4 regions of the Mesorhizobium sp. M1142 genome follow, and region 2 is predicted to be linked to each of the others. Evidence: predicted binding sites of a transcription regulator. Region 2 holds the regulator's gene; each other region holds the start of a gene.

Region 1 (4,927 bases), on a different contig from region 2:
ACCGAGCGCCGCGCAGTGGCCCTGCTCGATGCCACCACCGCCCGCAGCCGCGCCGAAATCGAGACGCTGGCCGACCGCATGTGGGAGATGCAGGAGAGCGAGGAGCGCTTTCGCGGTCTGATCGATGCACTCGGCGATCTCGTCGTCCACCGCGACCGCGACGGCCACATTGTCTACGCCAACAAGGTTTTCGCCGACCTTGTCGAAACCGACCAGCGCGAGCTTGCCGGCAAGGCCCTGGCCGAACTAGGCATCGATGTCGGCATCGTCCCCGACGCCGCCTTTTCCGACCATGAATGCCTGAGTTCCACCGACGTCGCCATTCGCACGCCGGACGGTCCACGCTGGTTCTCTTGGATCGAGCTGTCGGTGCGCGACAAGGACAGCGGCGCCGTTTCGCATCGCGCCATCGCCCGCGACATCACCGCCCGCAAGCGCGCCGAATCCTCGCTGATCACCGCCCGCGAGCGGGCCGAATATGCGAGCCAGGCCAAATCGCGTTTCCTCGCTACCGTCAGCCACGAGATCCGCACGCCGATGAACGGCATCATGGGCATGGCCCGGCTTCTCGCCGACACCAGCCTTTCGCCCGAGCAGCGGACCTATGTCGGCGCCATCTCGACCTCGGCCAGCGCGCTGCTGGCGCTAATCGAGGACCTGCTCGACTACTCCAAGATCGAGGCCGGCCGCTTCGATCCCGAACCGCAGCCGATGTCGGTGCGTGAGATCGCCGACAATGTCGTCGAGCTTTTGGCGGCGCGGGCTTTTGCCAAGGATATCGGCCTCGGCTGTCATGTCGAACCCGACGTGCCGCAGCTGATCACCGCCGACCCCGGCAGGGTCAGGCAGGTGCTGCTCAACCTCATCGGCAACGCCGTCAAGTTCACCGACAGCGGCGGCGTCCTGGCAAGCATCGCCCGCGTCCGCACCGAAATCACCGACCGCATCCGCTTCACCATCACCGACACCGGCCCCGGTCTGCGCGAGGAGGACATGGAGCGTATCTTCGAGGACTTTGAACAGGCTGACGGCACCTCGACCCGTGCGCATGGCGGTGCCGGCCTCGGTCTTGCCATTTCCAAGCGCCTGGTGACCGCCATGGGCGGCACCATCTCTGTGTCGAGCCGCCTTGGCCAGGGATCTGAATTCGTCTTCGAGATTCCCGCTATTTCCGCCGTCGAGGCGCCGCAGATCCGCGAGAACCCGCTGTCGGGCCGGCATGCGGTGATCGTGTCGAAGAACCCGGTCGAGGCCGAAGCCATCGCCCGCACCATTCGCGCCAATGGCGGCACGGTCGATCTGGCCACCGCCGCCGCCCAGGCCACCGCTTTCGCCGAGGGCTGTGACGTGCTGCTGATCGATGCTGCCATGGAGCAAAGCGACGGCAGGCTGCTCAGGCGCCTGCGCCAGAGCGGATTTGCCGAGTGCGAGGCAGTGACGCTGATCGCGCCGACCGACCGCGGCATGCTTGGCGAATTCCGTGCCAATGGTTACGCCACCTTCCTGGCGAGGCCGGTGCGCGGCGAGACACTGCTGCGCGTGCTTTTGACCAGCCACGCGCCGGTCATCGCCGAGCCGCAACTGCAAAGGCGCGGCGCGCAGGCGGGGCATGCCATTGGCGCCCGCCAGCAGGGCCTGTCGGTGCTGATCGCCGAGGACAACGACATCAATGCCATGCTGGCCCGCGCCACGCTGCTGAAGGCCGGGCATCGCGTGAAAGTGGTCGGCAACGGCAAGGCCGCGGTCGAGGCGGTCATCAGCACCGGCCACAAGCACCGCTACGACGTGGTGCTGATGGACTTGCACATGCCTGTCATGGACGGCCTGGACGCCATCGCCGCCATCCGCCGCCATGAGGAGGAGACCGCGGTGCCGCCGGTGCCGATCATGGTGCTGTCGGCCGACAGCCAGGAAAAGACCCGCCACGCCGTGCTCGCTCACGGTGCCAGCGGCTTCGTCACCAAGCCGCTCGACCCCGATGCCCTGGTTCATGCCGTCGAGGGGCAAGTGGCCGCCTGAGGCACAACATAGACGGTTGATAGATTACCCAGCCGACGAAGTATTGCCCGCAGAGCCGTATCACGGTACTGTCACAATCCTGTTGCACCTACACCGTATCCCCGTGCCAAGAGGGATGGCTCGAAGGAGAATCACTCGTGCATACAGTCATGCCGGAATGTGATGCTCGGCCGAACGCCAGCGGGCCTTTGCTCGTCGGCCGGAACGCCGATGCCGTCATAAAAGGCGCATCGCTCGGCCGCATCGGCAATCTCGAAGTGCGGCTCGCCCGCAACGAGGCCGAGATCGCTGCCGCGCAGGAAGTGCGCTACCGGGTGTTCTACGACGAGCTTGGTGCCAGGAAGGACCTGTTCCAGATGCAGGACCGCCGCGATGCCGATCGCTTCGATCCCCTCTGCGATCATCTGCTTGTGTTCGATACTTCGCTTTCCGGCCCCGAGCATCGCCGCATCGTCGGCACCTACCGCCTGCTGCGGCAGGAGATTGCCGCAGCGGCCGGCGGCTTCTATTCCGAAGGCGAATTCGAGCTGACCAAGCTGATCGCGCGGCATCCCGGCCAGCGGTTCCTCGAGCTCGGCCGCTCCTGCGTTCTGCCGGAATACCGCTCGAAGCGCACCATCGAGGCGCTGTGGCAAGGCATCTGGGCCTATATCAACCATTACGGCATCGGCGTGATGACCGGCTGCGCGTCGTTCCACGGCACCGTGCCGGCGGCACATGCCGAGGCGTTGACCTATCTTGCCCACCACTGCCGGACGAATTCATCCTGGGACGTGCGCGCCGTCGCCGGGCGCTATTGTTCCATGGACCTGATGCCGATCGAGGCCGTCAACACCAAGGCGGCGATCGCCGCGATGCCGCCGCTGGTCAAGGGCTATCTGCGCGTCGGCGCGCGCATCGGCGACGGCTGCGTCATCGACCGTGAATTCTCGACCGTCGACGTGTTCGTGGTGATGCCGGTCAAGGAGATCGGTGCCCGCTACGTCAATTATTATGGCGGAGAAGCGCAGCGGTTTGCGGCCTGAGTAGGGGAGAGAAGGCAACGGCCGGAGTAGGCAAGTGCTCTGCTCTATTTTACCCGACGTAGCGGTATTCCCTACTCCCGTACTGCCTATTCCCCTACTCTCCTAACTTACGCATCCTTCTCAGCTTGCTCATTCACCGGCCCCGGCTCCACCGGCGCTTCGCTCGCCACATGCTTGGGGCCGCCCTTGGCGACGCCGACCATGGCCGGCCGCAGCACACGCTCGCCGATCGAATAGCCGGGCTGCACGACCTGCACGACTGTGTTGGCCGGTACGTCGGGATTGGGCACCTCGAACATCGCCTGGTGGAAATTCGGATCGAATTTCTCGCCCTCGGGCTCAAGCTTCTTCACGCCGTGACGTTCAAGCGCCGACAGCATGGCGCGCTCGGTGATCTCGACGCCGTCGATCAGCGCCTTGAAACCGGCATCGTCCGAAGCCTTGGCCTCCTCCGGGATGGCATCCAGAGCGCGGCGCAGATTGTCTGACACCGAAAGCATGTCGCGGGCAAAGTTGGCAACCGCATAGGCGCGCGCATCGTGCACGTCGCGGGCGGTGCGGCGGCGCAAATTCTCCATGTCGGCCGCGACGCGCAGCGCGCGATCCTTCAGCTCTTCGTTTTCCTTCAGAAGCCGCACAAGCGCTTCATAGTCGCTGTCGACGCCGCCTTCCCTTGGCTCCGCGGCAGCCTCGGTCTTCTCGGCTTCATCGGGCGCGCGTTCGTCTTTTGCCTGGTCGCTCATCGCCGTTTCCCGTCATTTTCGAATGGTGTGGATTTGCGCCCGATATCGAGGTTTGGCGGCCAAAAATCAAGGGGCAAGCGATACTGCAGCCGCTGGCCACGGCTTGAGGGCGAACAGCGGAGACTTTTCGATTTTAATTCAAACTTTACCGTATCCGACGGCTTTGCTTGCCAGGCTACTACAATGCGGGAACCATTCCTCCTGTGGAAGAGTTTCGAAGCCGACACAGGATTTTGGAAGATGTCCCGCACCAATGGCGAAAAGCACGACGCGCTCGCCGTCGATATCCGGCGCCAGCTCGGCAATGAGACCACCAAGCGCTTCCTGCGCACCCTGCCGGCATTCCGCACGGAGACGGATATTCCCGACCGCCTGAAGAAATTGCTCGACCGCCTGGATGGCATCGAAACCAACATGGTCGCAGGCGGGCGCCGTCGGTAGGCGCCGTTGCCGGCGACGCGCCCGGCGACTGTGGCCGGGATTCGTCGCATCGCGCGACATTTACCCGCAGTAACTTTGCGTGATCTCCGTCTTGCGGCAGCGCCCTGCTCCGCCTATGTTTCATAATGAACATGATTTCCCCCGAAGCTGTGGCAAACAGCAAGCGCGCCTGGTTGAAAATCCTGTCGCGCTATAAAAAGCCCGACAGGCGTCGCAGCGCCGTCGAACTCGCCATCACCCTCATCCCTTTCGCCACGCTGTGGGCATTGTCCTCGGCCGCCTATGCCTATGGCCATTGGTGGGGTCTGGTCCTCATCCTTCCGGCCGCCGGCTTTCTGGTGCGGATCTTCATGATCCAGCACGATTGCGGTCACGGCTCCTTCTTTGCCAATCGCTATGCCGACGACTGGATCGGCCGTGTGCTTGGCGTGCTAACGCTGACGCCCTACGATTGCTGGCGCCGCGCCCACGCAACCCATCACGCCAGCGCAGGCAATCTCGACGAGCGCGGCACCGGCGACATCAAGACACTGACCGTCGCTGAATACCGGCAACTGTCGTGGCGAGGCCGGCTCGCCTATCGCCTCTATCGCCATCCGCTGGTGATGTTCGGCCTTGGCCCGATATGGATTTTCATGTTCGAGCAGAGACTGCCCTTGGGCATGATGCGGGGCGGTTTCACCCCCTGGGTGTCGTCGA
Region 2 (4,927 bases):
AACTGTTCCATGTTCTTCTGAGCGTTGGCCGGCAGCCAGCCGTCCGTATAGGCCTCGCCGACATTCTTGATCTTGCCGCTGTCGATGGCCTCCTTCAGCACCTCCATCGAACCGGCAAACAGGAAATCGGCATTCGGATCGGAACCCGAACCCTTGATGAAGACGTAGTTGCCTTCCGGCTTCACCTTGAAGACTTCGCGGGCCTGCATGCGGCCGACTTCCTTGTTGTCGAAGGTCAGATAGAACACGTCCTTGTTCTCGATCAGCCGGTCATAGCCGACGACCGGGATGCCTTCGTCCAGTGCCTTCTGCACGGCCGGCCCGATGGCCGAGGCATCCTGTGCCAGGATGATCAGCGCATTGGCACCCTGCGAGATCAGGCTCTCGACGTCGGTGAGCTGCTTGCCGGGGTTGGACTGTGCGTCGGCGGAAATATACTTGTCGCCGGCGGCCTCGATGGCCGCCTTCATTGCGGCCTCGTCGGTCTTCCAGCGCTCTTCCTGGAAGTTCGACCAGGAAACGCCGATGACCTTGTCTTTCGCCTGCGCCACCGACGCCAGCGCCAGCGTCATGGCGACACCCGCCAGAATGGCGGTCGTGAATTTCTTCATCATATCCTCCCTGCGCCGCGTACGGCGTGACCAATTGCTCAACGACCAGCTTAGAAGCTCTAATTTTTTCGAGCCTCGAAAAAATACTGGCCCGATCTCCGGCTGCTGTCAACATCGATTGTGATGGATTTTGATGACTGTGCGAGTTTTTTCGAGCGTCGGAATAAACGATGACAGCGCCACCTGCATCTGACACTATTTGCCGCATCCGACACTATTTGTCGGACATTACCGACGGCTTCCGGTTCATGAGCGGCCGCGGCAACCGGGAGGAAAGCAAAACGATGTCGGTCGGAATCCGCCACGACGATTTGCGCCGGCGCAACCGGGCGATGGTGATCTCGGCGGTGCGCCGGGCCGGCCAGCCGTCGCGTACGGAGATCGCAGCCACCACCGGCCTCAGTCATTCAACCATATCGGCGATCTCCTCCGACCTGATACGGGAAGGCATCCTCGCCGAGAGCAAGGCAAGTGAGGCCGTTTCGTTGAAACGCGGTCGTCCGCAGGTCGGCCTCGCCCTCAACCCGGAAGCGGCGGCGGTGCTGACCGTGGTGTTGTCACTGAATTTCCTGTCGGCCGCCATTATCGACTATGCGGGACAGGTGGTCGCCGAGGAACAGCGCCGGCTGGACACGCTGACCATGCCGCGCGACGAGCTGATCCGCGAATGCATGGCCATCGTCCGGCGCCGGCTCGAGGACCCAGACCTTGACGCCCGCAGTGTCGCCCGCATCGCCCTGGCGATTCAGGGCATTACCGACTCCCCTGCACGCGCCATGCTGTGGTCGCCGATCACGCCGCAGACCGACATCGCCTTTGCCGACATGCTGGAAGACGAATTCGGTATCCCGGCCACGGTGGAGAACGACTGCAATATGATGGCGGTGGCTTTGCGCTGGCGCGATCCGGATCGCTATCGCGACGACTTCATCGCCATCCTGCTTTCGCATGGCATCGGTATGGGGCTTGTGCTGAAGGGCGAACTGTTCACCGGGACGCATTCCTCGGGCGGCGAATTTGGCCACATGATCCATCGTCCGGGCGGAGCGCTCTGCCGTTGCGGGCGGCGCGGCTGCATCGAAGCCTATGCCGGCAACTATGCCATCTGGCGCAACGCCAGGCAGATGAGCGAAGACAGCGAACCTATCGCCGACGTCAGCGACGCCGACATGCGCGCGCTGGCCGCCCGCGCGCGCGAGAAGGATGGGCCGGAACGCGAGGCCTACCGCAAGGCCGGCGAAGCGCTGGGTTTCGGTCTCGGCTCGCTGTTCGCGCTGATCGATCCGGCACCGGTCGCGATGGTCGGCGCCAGTGCCGCCGCCTTCGATCTGATCGAGCCGGCCTTGCGCAAGGCCATCGCCCAGACCGCCGGCGGCCAGCACTCGGGCTCGATCTCCTTCGATACCGAGCCGAACGAATTGCCGCTGATCCGCGAAGGCTGCGCGATGCGGGCGTTAAGCTTCGTCGACCAGGAGATTTTCGCGCCGGGCGCGCAAATGAGGCCCGGCGTCAGAAAGAACGTCGCCTGACCAGGCGGGTCAATCTTCCCTGATCGCATAGCCGGCACCGCGGATGGTGCGGATGACATCCGGCATGCGGCCGTTATTGACGGCTTTACGCAGCCGCCCGACATGGACGTCGACGGTGCGTTCGTCGATGTAGATCGTCTCGCCCCAGACATTATCGAGCAACTGGCTACGCGAGAAGACGCGGCCCGGATGCCGCATCATGAACTCGAGCAACCGGAATTCGGTCGGCCCGAGCCTGATTTCGCTCTTCTTGCGATAGACCCTGTGCGATTCGCGATCGAGCACGATGTCGCCGACCTTCAGCACGCTGGACAGCACTTCCGGCTTGGCGCGCCGCAGCAGCGCCTTGACCCTGGCCATGAATTCCGGCGTCGAAAACGGTTTGACGAGATAGTCGTCGGCGCCGGTCGAAAGACCGCGCACCCGATCGCTCTCCTCGCCGCGCGCGGTCAGCATGATGATCGGCAGCCGCTCGGTTTCGGGGCGCACGCGCAACCGGCGGCAGAGCTCGATGCCGGAAACCGCCGGTATCATCCAGTCGAGCACCAGAAGGTCGGGCACATTCTCCTGCAAACGGATCTCGGCTTCGTCGCCGCGTGTCACCACCTCGACCTGGTAGCCTTCGGATTCGAGATTGTAGCGGAGCAGCACGCCCAACGGCTCCTCGTCCTCCACCACCATTATGCGTGGTGCGATCATCGGCTGGGCACCCCCATCATGTCACCGGCGCGGACATTGTCGTTTCGTCCTGCTTCGGACGATTGACCGGCAATTGTTCGCCGGTCAGCACATAATACGCATTTTCGGCGATGTTGGTGACATGGTCGCCGATCCGCTCGAGATTCTTGGCGCAGAACAGCAGATGCGTGCAAGCAGTGATGTTGCGCGGATCTTCCATCATGTAGGTTAACAGCTCGCGGAACACGGACGTGTATTTGACGTCGATACGCTCGTCGGCGGCGCGCAGCTTGGCCAAGGCGGCCGCATCGCCTGCAGCATACTCCTCGATGACGCCCTGCACCTGGATGAGCACTAGCTGCGCCATCGCATCGATGGAATGCGATAGGTCGCGCGGCGTGGCGCTGAGGCCGACCGCGCTCACACGCTTGGCGATATTCTTGGCAAGGTCGCCGATGCGTTCGAGGTCGCCGGCCATGCGGATCGCTCCGACGACATGGCGCAGATCGTGAGCCATTGGCTGGCGCTTGGCGATCAGGGTGATGGCGCGATCGTCCAGTTCGCGTTGACGCGCATCCATGATGGCGTCGTCGGAGACGACGCGTTGCGCCAGCACGTTATCGGAATTCAACAGGGCCTTGGTCGCCCCGCCGACCATCGAACCGGCGAGGTCGGCCATGTCGCGGATCAGCTTGCTGATCTGCTCGAGATCCTCGTCGAAAGAAGCGACTGTGTGTTCGCCCATGGTCCTGTCCTCATATGCATGATCGGAACGGCTCAGCCGAAGCGGCCAGTGATGTAGTCCTGCGTGCGCTTCTCGCGGGGCGACGTGAATATCTTCTCGGTCCGGTCGAACTCGACCAGTTCACCCAGATACATGAAGGCGGTCTGGCGCGACACGCGCGCCGCTTGCTGCATGTTGTGGGTGACGATGACGATCGTGTAGTCGGCTTGCAGCTCGTCGATCAGTTCCTCGATCTTGGCCGTCGACAGCGGGTCGAGGGCCGAAGCCGGTTCGTCGAGCAGAATGACTTCCGGCTTCACTGCCACGGTGCGGGCAATGCAGAGCCGCTGCTGCTGGCCGCCGGACAGGCTCAAGCCGCTGGCGTTTAGCTTGTCCTTGACCTCGCTCCACAGCGCGGCCCGCTTCAACGCTTGCTCGACGCGGCCGTCCATCTCGGACTTGCCGAGATTCTCGTAGAGCCTGACGCCGAAGGCTATGTTCTCGTAGATCGACATCGGGAACGGCGTCGGCTTCTGGAATACCATGCCGATCTTTGTCCTGAGGAGGTTGAGATCCTGCGACCGGTCGAGAATGTTCTTGCCGTCGAGCAGCACCTGGCCCTCGGCGGTCTGTTTCGGGTAGAGCTCGTAGATGCGGTTGAAGACGCGCAGCAGCGTCGATTTCCCGCAACCCGAAGGGCCGATGAAGGCCGTGACGCTGCGCTCGGGCAGCGACAGGCTGATGTCCTTCAGCGCCTTGCTCTGGCCGTAGTAGAAGTTGAGGTTCTTGACCTCGATCTTCGTCTTCTCGGTGACCGTTTCGGTCATCGTCATGTCCGGGGACAACATCTGTGTCATCTGTCCTCTCTGCGTCCGGTAAGGCTGCGGGCGAGGATGCTCAAGCCCAGAACCGTCAGGGTGATTATGAGTGCGCCGGTCCACGCCAGTTGCTGCCATTCCTCGTAAGGGCTGAGAGCGAACTGGAAGATGGTCACCGGCAGGCTGGCCATCGGCGCGTTGATATTGCTGCTCCAGAACTGGTTGTTGAGCGCGGTGAAGAGCAGCGGCGCCGTCTCGCCGGAAATGCGTGCTATCGCCAGCAATATGCCGGTGACGATGCCGGACAATGCGGCGCGGTAGGCGACCGAACGGATCACCACCCAGCGCGGCGCGCCGATCGCGGCACCGGCTTCACGCAACGCGTTCGGCACCAGGTTGAGCATGTCTTCAGTGGTGCGCACGACCACCGGAATGACCAGGATGGCAAGCGCCACGGCGCCGGCAATGGCCGAGAAATGTCCCATTGGCCGCACCATCAATTCATAGACGAACAAGCCGATGATGATCGACGGCGCCGACAACAGGATGTCGTTGATGAAGCGGACG
Region 3 (4,927 bases), on a different contig from region 2:
GGCGCTCGCCTGGTGGGATTGGGACCACGCCCGGCTGCGCGCCGCGCTCGACGATTTTCGGGAACTGTCGGCCAATCAGTTTTTGGAGAAGCATGGGGGTTGACGTCCCGAATAAGTCAGCCGCTCGGGCAAATGTCCAAAATAATAGAAAGAAATCCTAACGTGATAAGAATAGCACCACCAGTCTGATTAAACCTGATAAGTTCTATAATTTTTTTGTCATAACCAATATCTACAAGCGATTTGGTTTTTTCCTCAATCTTATTTGCAAAATTTATCGTAACTAGCGCAATTAAAAAAATGAGAATCATTAGAATAATGGCCGCGTCGCGCCCATTTGCATAATTGTACAAGTATCCCGATATTGGATGGTTCAAGCTACCAACCCGATATACGGACATCAAAACCAGGGCCACTGTGAAACTTATCGCAGCGACTACCCCTGCAGCATACAGCCGCAACCACTGGCGCCAACGTAGCAATTAGGCAGCCTCTCTTTGATACGAGTTTGAATCTTTATTTCAATCTTGATGATGTGCAAACCCCGGCAGCATCGCTTGGCGAATCCTGCCTTTGATATTCTACTTCTTGGCACGGTTTTCATGTCCCTGACACATCGTCGGGGCAGAACGCGGCCTTTCCTCTGGAGATCGCAATGCCTGTTTCAGTCAAACCTTCGCTCGCCGGATACTTTGCCGGCTCGAACCCGACCCCTCCGCTGCATCTCGGCAGGCGCTACGACACCTCTGGCAATTTCCTGACCGAGCCCGGCAACACGGTCGTCTGCCATCTCGTCGACGGCTCGCCGTCCGAGGCAGTGGTGGTCGAAGTGCGTGAGCGGATGCGCGCCATGCCCGATACCGACCGGCTGGCCTCTCCAGCCTGCACATGACGCTGTTCCAGGACATCATCGAATATCGGCGCCGGCTCCCTATTGGCCTGAGGATGCGCCCCTCGACACCAGCATCGACGACATGACCCGCCTCTATCAGGAACGCCTGAACGGCTTCGAAGGCCGCGGCGCCTTCAAGATCAGGGTTGTCGATGTCGTGCCGACGGGCTTGACCGTTGCCGGCGCAACCGATGAGGACGTGCGTATCCTGCGCGCATGACGCGATGCCTTGTCGGCGCCCTTCGGATATCGGCATCCCGACCACGACAGCTACACGTTCCACATAACCTTCGCCTATCAGATCCGCCGTCTCGACGATGAAAGGATAACGCAATGGCAACAACTATTCGATGATTGCCTCTCGCTGCCGTCCGTCAGGCTCCAGTGATCGAGCTGCTGCCTCCGGCATTTTGCAGCTTCAAGGACATGAAGCATTTCGAGGAGCTTCTTGTCCTGGGCTGATCCAAAGGCGCGCGGATGAATTCCCCGGGCGAGGCGTACCTGTGGGCAGTAACAAAACTGACATCGTTCCGACACCGCAGGTTCATGCGGCTGCGCTAGCGAGGGTTAACAGACCTTCAATTGCGATTGGACTGGAGCCTGCACCATGTCAGCTTCGCTCGAAATCCGCGGCGTCACCCGCCGGTTCGGCAAGAACACCGCCGTCAGCAATGTCGACATCGCGATCCCGCACGGTCAGATGGTCGGCATCATCGGCCGTTCGGGCGCCGGCAAATCGACGCTTCTGCGCATGATCAACCGCCTCATCGATCCCAGCCAGGGATCCATCCTGTTCGACGGCGTCGAGGTCTCCGGGTTGCGCGGCTCGCCGCTCCGGCGATGGCAGCGCGACTGCGCCATGATCTTCCAGCAGTTCAATCTGGTGCCGCGCCTGGACGTGCTGACCAATGTGCTGCTCGGCCGGCTCAACCACCGCTCGACGCTGTCCAACCTCTTCGGCATGTTCTCGCGCAGTGAATGCGCCGAGGCTGTTGCCGCCCTTGAGCGTCTCGACATCGCCCGCACCGTACTGCAGCCCGCCGGCACGCTTTCCGGCGGCCAGCAGCAGCGCGTTGCTATTGCGCGTGCCATGATGCAGCAGCCGAAGGTGCTGTTGGCGGACGAGCCGATCGCCTCGCTCGATCCGCTCAACGCCAAGGTGGTGATGGATTCGCTGCAGGACATCAATTTGCGCGAAGGCATCACCGTCATCACAAATCTGCATACGCTTGATACGGCCCGCAACTATTGCAACCGTATCATCGGCATGGCCGCCGGCAAGGTTGTCTTCGACGGCCCGCCCGAAGACCTCAACCGCGAGGCCGTGCGCATGGTCTACGGCGCCGACAGCAATGGCGGCGAAATCTCCGAGGCCATCACTTCGACCAGTGTCGCCGTCAAACAGAAAATCGCTGCATCCGCCGGACCGCTCGAGCCCGTGTTCCCTGGCTACTGAGAACGGCCTGATCGCCCGCCCGCGTCAAAGGCACTCGTCAAAAGTTCGAACGCTCCGGCGCGAAGCCGGAACCAACAGGAGAGAGATAATGTTCAGGAAGATGGTTTTTGGCGCGGTTTCATTGCTCGCCATCGCAACAAGTGCCGCTCACGCCCAGGATATCAAGGAATTCCGCATCGGCATCCTTGGTGGTGAAAATGAAGCGGACCGGCTGCGCAACTTTCAGTGCCTCGCCGATCACCTGAAGTCCGAATTCGGCTTCGAGAAGGTCTCGCTGTTCCCGGCCGCCGACTATGACGGGGTGATCCAGGGCCTGCTCGGCGGCACCCTCGATTTCGCCGAGCTTGGCGCGTCAGGCTATGCCAGCGTCTACCTCAAGGATCCGAACGCCGTGACCCCGATCCTCACCACCCAGCAGACCGACGGCGCGACCGGCTATTATTCGATCGGCCTGGCGCTGAAGTCGTCCGGCATCACCGACATCAAGTCGGCAAAGGGCAAGAAGCTCGGCTATGCCGACCCGGATTCGACCTCCGGTTATCTGATCCCGCTGACCCAGATCCCGAAGGACACCGGCGCCTCGAACGAAACCTTCTTCGCCTCGACCCAGTTCAATGGCGGCCACGAGAACAACCTCCTCGCCGTTCGCGACGGCAAGGTCGATGTTGCGGTTGACGACTCCTCGGGCATTGGCGACTTCAAGAACGGCTACACCTCCGGCACCTTCCACAAGGAAGTCGCCAAGGGCGCCGTCGACCCCAACGATTTCGTCGAAGTCTGGCGCTCCGGCCTGATCCCGAACGGCCCGCTGGTCGTGCGCACCGCGCTCGGTGGCGATATGAGCGCCAAGCTCGCCAACTTCTTCACCAGCCTGCCGGCCAAGGACAAGCCCTGCTTCGAGGCCATCGAAGGCGGCGATTTCACTGGCTACGTTCCTGTGAAGCCGGACTTCTACAGCGTCATCGTCGAAGCCCGCAAAGCCGCGATCGGCGGCTGAATGCGGTGGCAAAGGGCGGCCTTACCAGCGCCGCCCTTTTTGCATGCCCGATCATGACCATCTCAGCCACGATCCGTTCAGACGCGACCCGGCGGACAGCCGACTCCTGGCGACGGCAGACGTCCTTGCGCCGGTTCTACACGGCGCTCGGCATCGGTTTGCTGCTTATCGCCATGTGCACAGCCATGTGGTTTGCCGACGAGGCCAATGCCGGACATTTCTTCGATCGGCTGCCGCACATACTGGATTTCCTTAGCTGGCTTGTTCCCAAAGACTGGAACGACGTCTGGCGGGCGCTGTTCGACATCGCATCGCCGCACGACAAGGGCAGCCAGGAGTTCAACTTCCCGCTTGGCCGCGTTTATCTCTGGGGCGGTTTTTACCTACCCGAATATTTCGAGCTGATGCTCACCACGCTCAACGTGGCGCTGGTTTCCACTTTCATCGGCTTCGTCTTTGCGGTGCCGTTCTCGTTCATCGCCGCGCGCAATTTGACACCCAGTCCGGTGCTCAGGCTCGTCGTCAAGCGCTTCATGGAACTGCTTCGCGCCTTCCCCGAGATCGTCATTGCCGGCCTGTTCGCAGCCATCCTCTCGACTGGCCCGGTCGCGGCCATCATCGCCATCGGCCTGCATTCGATCGGCGCCCTCGGCAAGCTCTTCTACGAGATCAACGAAAACATCGACATGCGCGCCGACGAAGGCCTGCGCGCGGTCGGCGCCAACTGGTTCGAGCGCGTGCGCTTCGCCGGCCTGCCACAGGTGCTGCCCAATTTCATGTCTTACGCGCTGCTCAGGATCGAGATCAATGTCCGTATCTCGACCATCATCGGCGCGGTCGGCGGAGGCGGCATCGGCGAGGAGCTGAAGCTCTCCATCTCACGCGGCTTTGGCGCCAAGACGCTGGCACTGGTGCTGCTGTTGTTTACCACCATCTTCCTCGTCGACCAGTTCTCCGCCTGGCTTCGTCGCAAGCTCGTCGGCGAGCAGGCCTTCATGATGGGCGCCTGACCATGATCCCAAAAAGTGGATTCCGGTTTTTGGAAAAGATCATGGCAAATCAACAAGAAGACTGCCCATGGCCGCGATGACCGCCGATGAGATGCAGGCGATAGAGGAGCGCTTTCCCCAAGTGTTCCGACGGCCCTTGTACAAACGCTTCGGCCCGCTGGTGCTGTTCGCCGGCATCCTGCTCTACCTCGTCTATGCCTTGTGGTTCTTCAGCCTGCCGCAAGTGCTGAGGGAATCGCATTGGGAGCGACTGCCGCTCTTCCTGACGCAATGGATCAGCTACGATCTGCAGCCGGAATTCCGTCTCGATCAGCCTCAGATCACACCCAAATACCCGCGTTTTTCTGCACTTGGCGAAGACCCGCATCCCGACTGGGTCATCGCCAATGCCAACGGCTCCTACACCGTTCTGATCGAAGGCCGAGCCAAATCCGTCACCTTCGACAAGGCCGAGGCAACGCTTGTCGCCAATGGCCAAGCGGTGCCGGTGTCGTTGACCAGCGGCAAGCCGGTGATAACCGGCCCGGTGCCGGACTGGATCACCGCGCATGACGATGAAATCGTCGCCCGGA
Region 4 (4,927 bases), on a different contig from region 2:
CGGTGCCGAGGATGAGAAACAGCACGAGGTTGGCATTGGACGTGGCGGTCAGCGCCGCTTCGCCGAGGAAACGACCGACCCAGACGGCATTGATTGAGCCGTTGAGCGACTGCAGAACATTGGAGCCGAGCACCGGCAGGGCGAACAGCAGCAATGTACGCGGGATAGGTCCACTGGTGAGGTCGCTGGTCCGCCGGCGTGCGGGCATCTTGTCGTCCATGGCAGGCAACTCGGCGAAGGCTATCTTGAGTCCGGTCCGCAATGATTGCCGATTTAACGAGACAGGTCGACGCAGCGTTGCGAATTCCGCCTGGCGTGCCTTGATCCAATCATGTTCTCAAAGCTTCCGGAATCGTATATTGATCCTGCACGCGTGGGGCCGCATCTTTCCTAGATCTCATGGGCAAGCCGGGGGTTCATGTCCGATATTCCGCTGTTTTTTGAGCGCCTGAACCGGCGTGCGTTTCTTGGTGCATCCGCTTTGGGCGCGGCCTCCGTGGCTCTTTCGGCGTGCACCACGACGGACGTAGCGGCGCCGCCAGTGACCGCGGCGCCAAGCGATCCGGCTTTCGGCGATGCCGCAAGTATGTATGCGGCGCGCGTCGACGAGGGCTATCAACTGCCGGCAATCCCGGTAGCCAAGGTCGATCCGAAATTCGTGCGCCAAATCGTGTCCGATCCGACCGGAGAAAAACCCGGCACGATCGTCGTCGATACCTCCGAGCACTTCCTCTATCTGGTGCGCGACGGCGGCAAGGCAATTCGCTATGGCGTCAGCCTCGGCAAGGCCGGTTTCGGACCGGCAGCGCCGTGGTTCAGGCGAGGAAGAAGTGGCCGGTCTGGACGCCGCCGCCGGAGATGATCCAGCGCCGGCCGGAACTTGCGAAATACAAGGACGGCATGCCGCCCGGCCCGCACAGCCCGCTGGGCGCACGCGCGCTATATCTCTTCCGCGACGGCAAGGACACGATGTACCGGCTGCACGGCACGCCGGAGTGGGATTCCATCGGGAAGAACGCTTCCTCCGGCTGTGTGCGCTTCATGAATCAGGACATTATCGACCTCTACAGCCGCGTCGACGGCGTCGCGCCGGTCTTCGTGCGCCCGAACCTGTCGGCCGCCGGGAAGATCGCCGCCGTGTCGGACAGGACGGCCGAGCCGATCGATGCGGGCGTGCCAAAGGACGCGGAGATGTTGAGGTAAGTGCCTTCGACGGATCATCAGTCTTAGGTTTTGCAAACCCACTAGAACACAATCCTTGTGCCGGCGAGCCGCAACTGAAGGGCCCGACCGTTCGATCGTGCCAGGCAGGCGGACGCGTTCGGCGCGTCCGCCTGCCTGGGGGTGTCGCTACTTCCCGGCGAGGCCTGGAAGCGTGACCTGATAGACCAGGAACATCGTGTCGACATCGGCGCCATCTTCGGCCTTGTAGGCCGCGCCGACCTGGAAGCCGTCCTGGGTGAGAAAGTCATTGTCGTTGGCGACGAACAGGAAATAGTCGTCGGGCCGTGTTGGATCGAGGACGCTCACCACCGACATCGCCTCCCACTTCTCCGAAAGGTTGTTGCGGTCATTGGGCGCGCCATTGTGCAGCCCGAAGTGGCCGAGCTCGGTCTTGTCGTTGATGTCGATGAACGGCGTCAGCTTGGCCGGCGTCACCGAGGGATCGAGCTCACCTTTGGGCGCAACCGGCTTGTCCTTGTCGAACTCGGTGCCGGCGATGTCGGTTGCCGCCGACACATCGACGACGCTGATCTCGCGATAGAGCGAGGTGTCGCCCTTCACCCCCTGGCCGTTGCCGCTGTCGCGCGCCAGCATCAGGAAGGTCTTGTCCGACAGAGCCACGATTTCGCTCTGCGCGGCAATCTTGGTCTTGCCCTTGGCATCGGTGAACACCGGCAGCGGCACAACATATTCATGCGCAAGCTTGAGTTGGGCCGGATCCGAGGCATCGTAGACCAGCGCGCGCGTGTTCTGGCGCGTCGAAGCGGAATCGCCGCCATCCTGTCTGGGGGCCGATTGCAGCACAGCGATCAGGAACTTCCCGTCCGGCGTCAGTGCCATGCCTTCGAGGCCCTGGTTGTTCTGACGGCCGGTTTCGGGATCCGTCGGATCTGGGTCTGCCGCGCCCGGTCCCGGATTGTTGGACGCGAAGTTCGGCGTTCCATGACGCATCGGGACAAGCGCCGCCGGCGACTGCGTTGCCGACATCAGACGCCCATCGGCGGAGAAGTGGTAGATGTTCGGACCATATTCGTCCGAGATGAACATGGTGCCGTCGGGCAGCCGCACGATCGCCTCGTTATCGAGCGCGAGCTTGCCGTTGGCTTCGGGCAGGATCGGCATGTCGTCGGTCGCGGCGCGCACGCCGTTGAGCGGATCGAGGCCGGTTGCGTCGGCGCCCTTGTCGTCGGTCAAAAGCATGGTGTCGGCAAGGGTTGCCTTGAGGCCCGACTGTTCCTGGCCGGCGGCTGGTGCCGCACCCGGTGCGATCTGGGCGAATTCGATGGCAATCGTGTTGATGCGCGGACGGTAATCGGTGGTGCCGACGACATTGTAGCCACGATCCGGCAGCAGCCACAGCGAGCCCTTATAGCCATCGGCGCCATGCGTCCAGCCGGCAGCGTCGATCGCCATGCCCGAGCCGGAGCCAAACGTCTCGCCGAACTTGTCCCTTTGGCTGGCCGGGATGCGACCGACACCGACCAGGCCCTTGTTGACGAAGCTGACGCCGCCGACGGTCGCTGCGTTTTCAGCCAAGGCCGGAGTCAAGGCGGTGAACATCGCCAGCGCGACCGCGAGGGACGCGTTTCGGTGCAGGTTTTTCATGGAAATCCTCTTTGTGACAAAACAGCCGAAGCGGGCGTCGCATCGACATGCCGCCAGCGCTTTCCGAAAAAGGTCTAGGACGCGAACATGATACTTGCGTGACAGAGGGCGCTTGTTCCTTCGTCCCTTGTGGGAGCAGGTGGATCGGCGCGCAGCGCCGAGACGGAAGAGGGGTGCTGGACGGAGTGCCTCGGTGCCGAGCTGGAGCACCCTCATCCGACCGAGCTGAGCCTGTCCTCTGGCTTGCCGAAGGCAAGACCCGTGGGCTCGGCCACCTTCTCCCCAAGGGGAGAAGGGAAGTGCCGCGATTCAATCGCTGTCGCGCGCGATCAGTTCCAGCGGCCAGACTTCACGGATGATGCGTGCGCCTTCGGCGCCGGCGTAAGCCGGAATCGATGCCAGCAGCATTTCGGCCAACCGCTCGCCCATCGGCTCCAGCGCCGGTCGGAAGCCGGTCAGCGCCGGCGAAAAATAGCGGCAAAGCGGCGTGTCGACGATGACGATCACCGCGACGTCGTGGCCGGGCCTGATGCCCGCCTCGGCCAAAGCCTTGCAGCCGCCAAGCGCCATCGCGTCGTTGTTGAAGATGATGGCCGTCGGCGGGTCCTTGGAGCGCATGACCTTCGGCGTCACGGCGTAGCCGCCGGCCTCGTTGATGAAGCCGTCGGCGATCAGTTCGGGGTCGAACTCGATGCCGTGCCGCCGCAACGCCTTGCGATAGCCGGCGAGGAACAGATAGCCGAAATTGAGGTCGAGCGACGGGCGGATGGCGGCGATGCGGCGGTGACCGCGCGCGACGAGACGATCGACCGCGTCAGCCCCGGCTTTTTCGAAATCGAGGTCGAGCGAGGGATAGGAATCGCCGCCGGTGCGGCTGCGGCCGAGCGTTGCGAACGGGAAACCGGCCTGGGTCAGATAGTCGATGCGCTCGTCCTCGCGCCGCGTCCAGGCCAGCACCACCGCATCGGCCCGCCGCGTCTCGACGACACGGCGCAGGCGCTCCTGCTGATAGTCGCCCGGCGCGCCCATCACTACGATCAGGTCGAGGCCGCTTTCGGCGAGCTTGGCCTGCAACCCGGTCAGGAACGGAATGAAGAACGGCTCGCCATATTCCTGGTCGCCCGGATGCGGCTGCAGCATGAAGGCGATCGAATGGGTAGCGCCGCGCCGCAGGCTGCGGCCGGACTGGTTCGGTGAATAGTTCAGCTTCTTGGCCGCATCGAGCACGCGCTGACGCGTGTCGGCATTGACGTCGGCGCGGCCGTTGAGCGCGCGCGACACCGTGCCGATGGAAATATTCAGGTGACGTGCAAGGTCGTGAATACTGGACGCCAAAGGACAGTTCTCCCCCCTTGCTTGGCTAGCACCGGCCGCTCTTCAGGCCAAGCCGGCATCACGTTTTTCGCTATCGGCCAATTGACATTCTACGCCATCGGGTGTGTTCTCGTAAACGTTTACGGAAGAACGTTTGCGGCCCTGCCGTGAACGCCGTGACGATCGGTCTGGAGGGGCCGAGAGGGAGGAGTGCTGGATGATCAATGTCGTCCTGGTCGGCTGCGGCGCGATGAGCAAAGCCTGGCTCGATGCGGCCAAGCAGATCGACGGGCTCGCCATTGTCGGCCTGGTCGATATCGACGCCGAAAGGGCGCGGGCAAGGGCGCGCGAATACGAGCTTTCCGGCGCCGTCATCGGAACCGAGCTCGACGCCGTGCTCGACCAGACCAGGCCCGACGCGGTATTCGACGTCGTGGTTCCCGCCGCCCGCCGCGAGGTCGCGCTTTCCGCCTTTGCCCACCATTGCCATCTCTTGACCGAAAAGCCGCTGGCCGACAGCCCGGACAATGCGCGTGCCATTGTCGAGGCGGCCCGCAGCGCCGGCCGCATCCATGCCGTCGTGCAGAACCGCCGCTATGTCGCCAATGTCAGGCGCATCCGGCGCTTTCTCGATTCCGGCGCCATTGGTGCGCCAACCAGCATCCACGCCGATTTCTTCGTTGCGCCGCATTTCGGCGGTTTTCGCGAAGAGATGCGCCATGTGCTGCTGCTCGATATGGCGATCCACACATTCGATGCGGCCCGCTACATGGTGGCCGGCGAA

Evidence for each region. Region 2 encodes PhoB, which activates phosphate uptake and scavenging genes when phosphate is short. Its sites were predicted from a motif close to TGTCATNNANCTGTCAT; they were not measured.
Region 1: a site for PhoB is predicted at 2,089-2,105, ahead of olsB (l-ornithine N(alpha)-acyltransferase). Genes of this name have one in related genera too.
Region 3: a site for PhoB is predicted at 1,402-1,418, ahead of phnC (phosphonate ABC transporter ATP-binding protein). Genes of this name have one in related genera too.
Region 4: a site for PhoB is predicted at 2,917-2,933, ahead of NKH42_RS19485 (esterase-like activity of phytase family protein). Genes of this name have one in related genera too.

Annotation. Positions count from the first base shown of each region.
Region 1 covers NZ_JAMYMK010000015.1:49,393-54,319, forward strand. Annotated here, with positions in the region: gene NKH42_RS22490 (hybrid sensor histidine kinase/response regulator) at 1-2,019, shown strand, start outside; gene olsB (l-ornithine N(alpha)-acyltransferase) at 2,169-3,044, shown strand; gene grpE (nucleotide exchange factor GrpE) at 3,152-3,787, opposite strand; gene NKH42_RS22505 (hypothetical protein) at 4,028-4,228, shown strand; gene NKH42_RS22510 (fatty acid desaturase) at 4,354-4,927, shown strand, end outside.
Region 2 covers NZ_JAMYMK010000003.1:257,165-262,091, reverse strand. Annotated here, with positions in the region: gene xylF (D-xylose ABC transporter substrate-binding protein) at 1-611, opposite strand, end outside; gene NKH42_RS07655 (ROK family protein) at 896-2,140, shown strand; gene phoB (phosphate regulon transcriptional regulator PhoB) at 2,150-2,839, opposite strand; gene phoU (phosphate signaling complex protein PhoU) at 2,856-3,563, opposite strand; gene pstB (phosphate ABC transporter ATP-binding protein PstB) at 3,596-4,399, opposite strand; gene pstA (phosphate ABC transporter permease PstA) at 4,396-4,927, opposite strand, start outside.
Region 3 covers NZ_JAMYMK010000015.1:110,301-115,227, forward strand. Annotated here, with positions in the region: gene NKH42_RS22770 (DapH/DapD/GlmU-related protein) at 1-103, shown strand, start outside; partial or broken gene NKH42_RS22775 (DUF1868 domain-containing protein) at 656-1,354, shown strand; gene phnC (phosphonate ABC transporter ATP-binding protein) at 1,500-2,348, shown strand; gene phnD (phosphonate ABC transporter substrate-binding protein) at 2,437-3,345, shown strand; gene phnE (phosphonate ABC transporter, permease protein PhnE) at 3,399-4,355, shown strand; gene phnE (phosphonate ABC transporter, permease protein PhnE) at 4,423-4,927, shown strand, end outside.
Region 4 covers NZ_JAMYMK010000011.1:143,974-148,900, reverse strand. Annotated here, with positions in the region: gene NKH42_RS19495 (MATE family efflux transporter) at 1-220, opposite strand, end outside; partial or broken gene NKH42_RS19490 (L,D-transpeptidase) at 419-1,203, shown strand; gene NKH42_RS19485 (esterase-like activity of phytase family protein) at 1,351-2,829, opposite strand; gene NKH42_RS19480 (LacI family DNA-binding transcriptional regulator) at 3,139-4,164, opposite strand; gene NKH42_RS19475 (Gfo/Idh/MocA family protein) at 4,361-4,927, shown strand, end outside.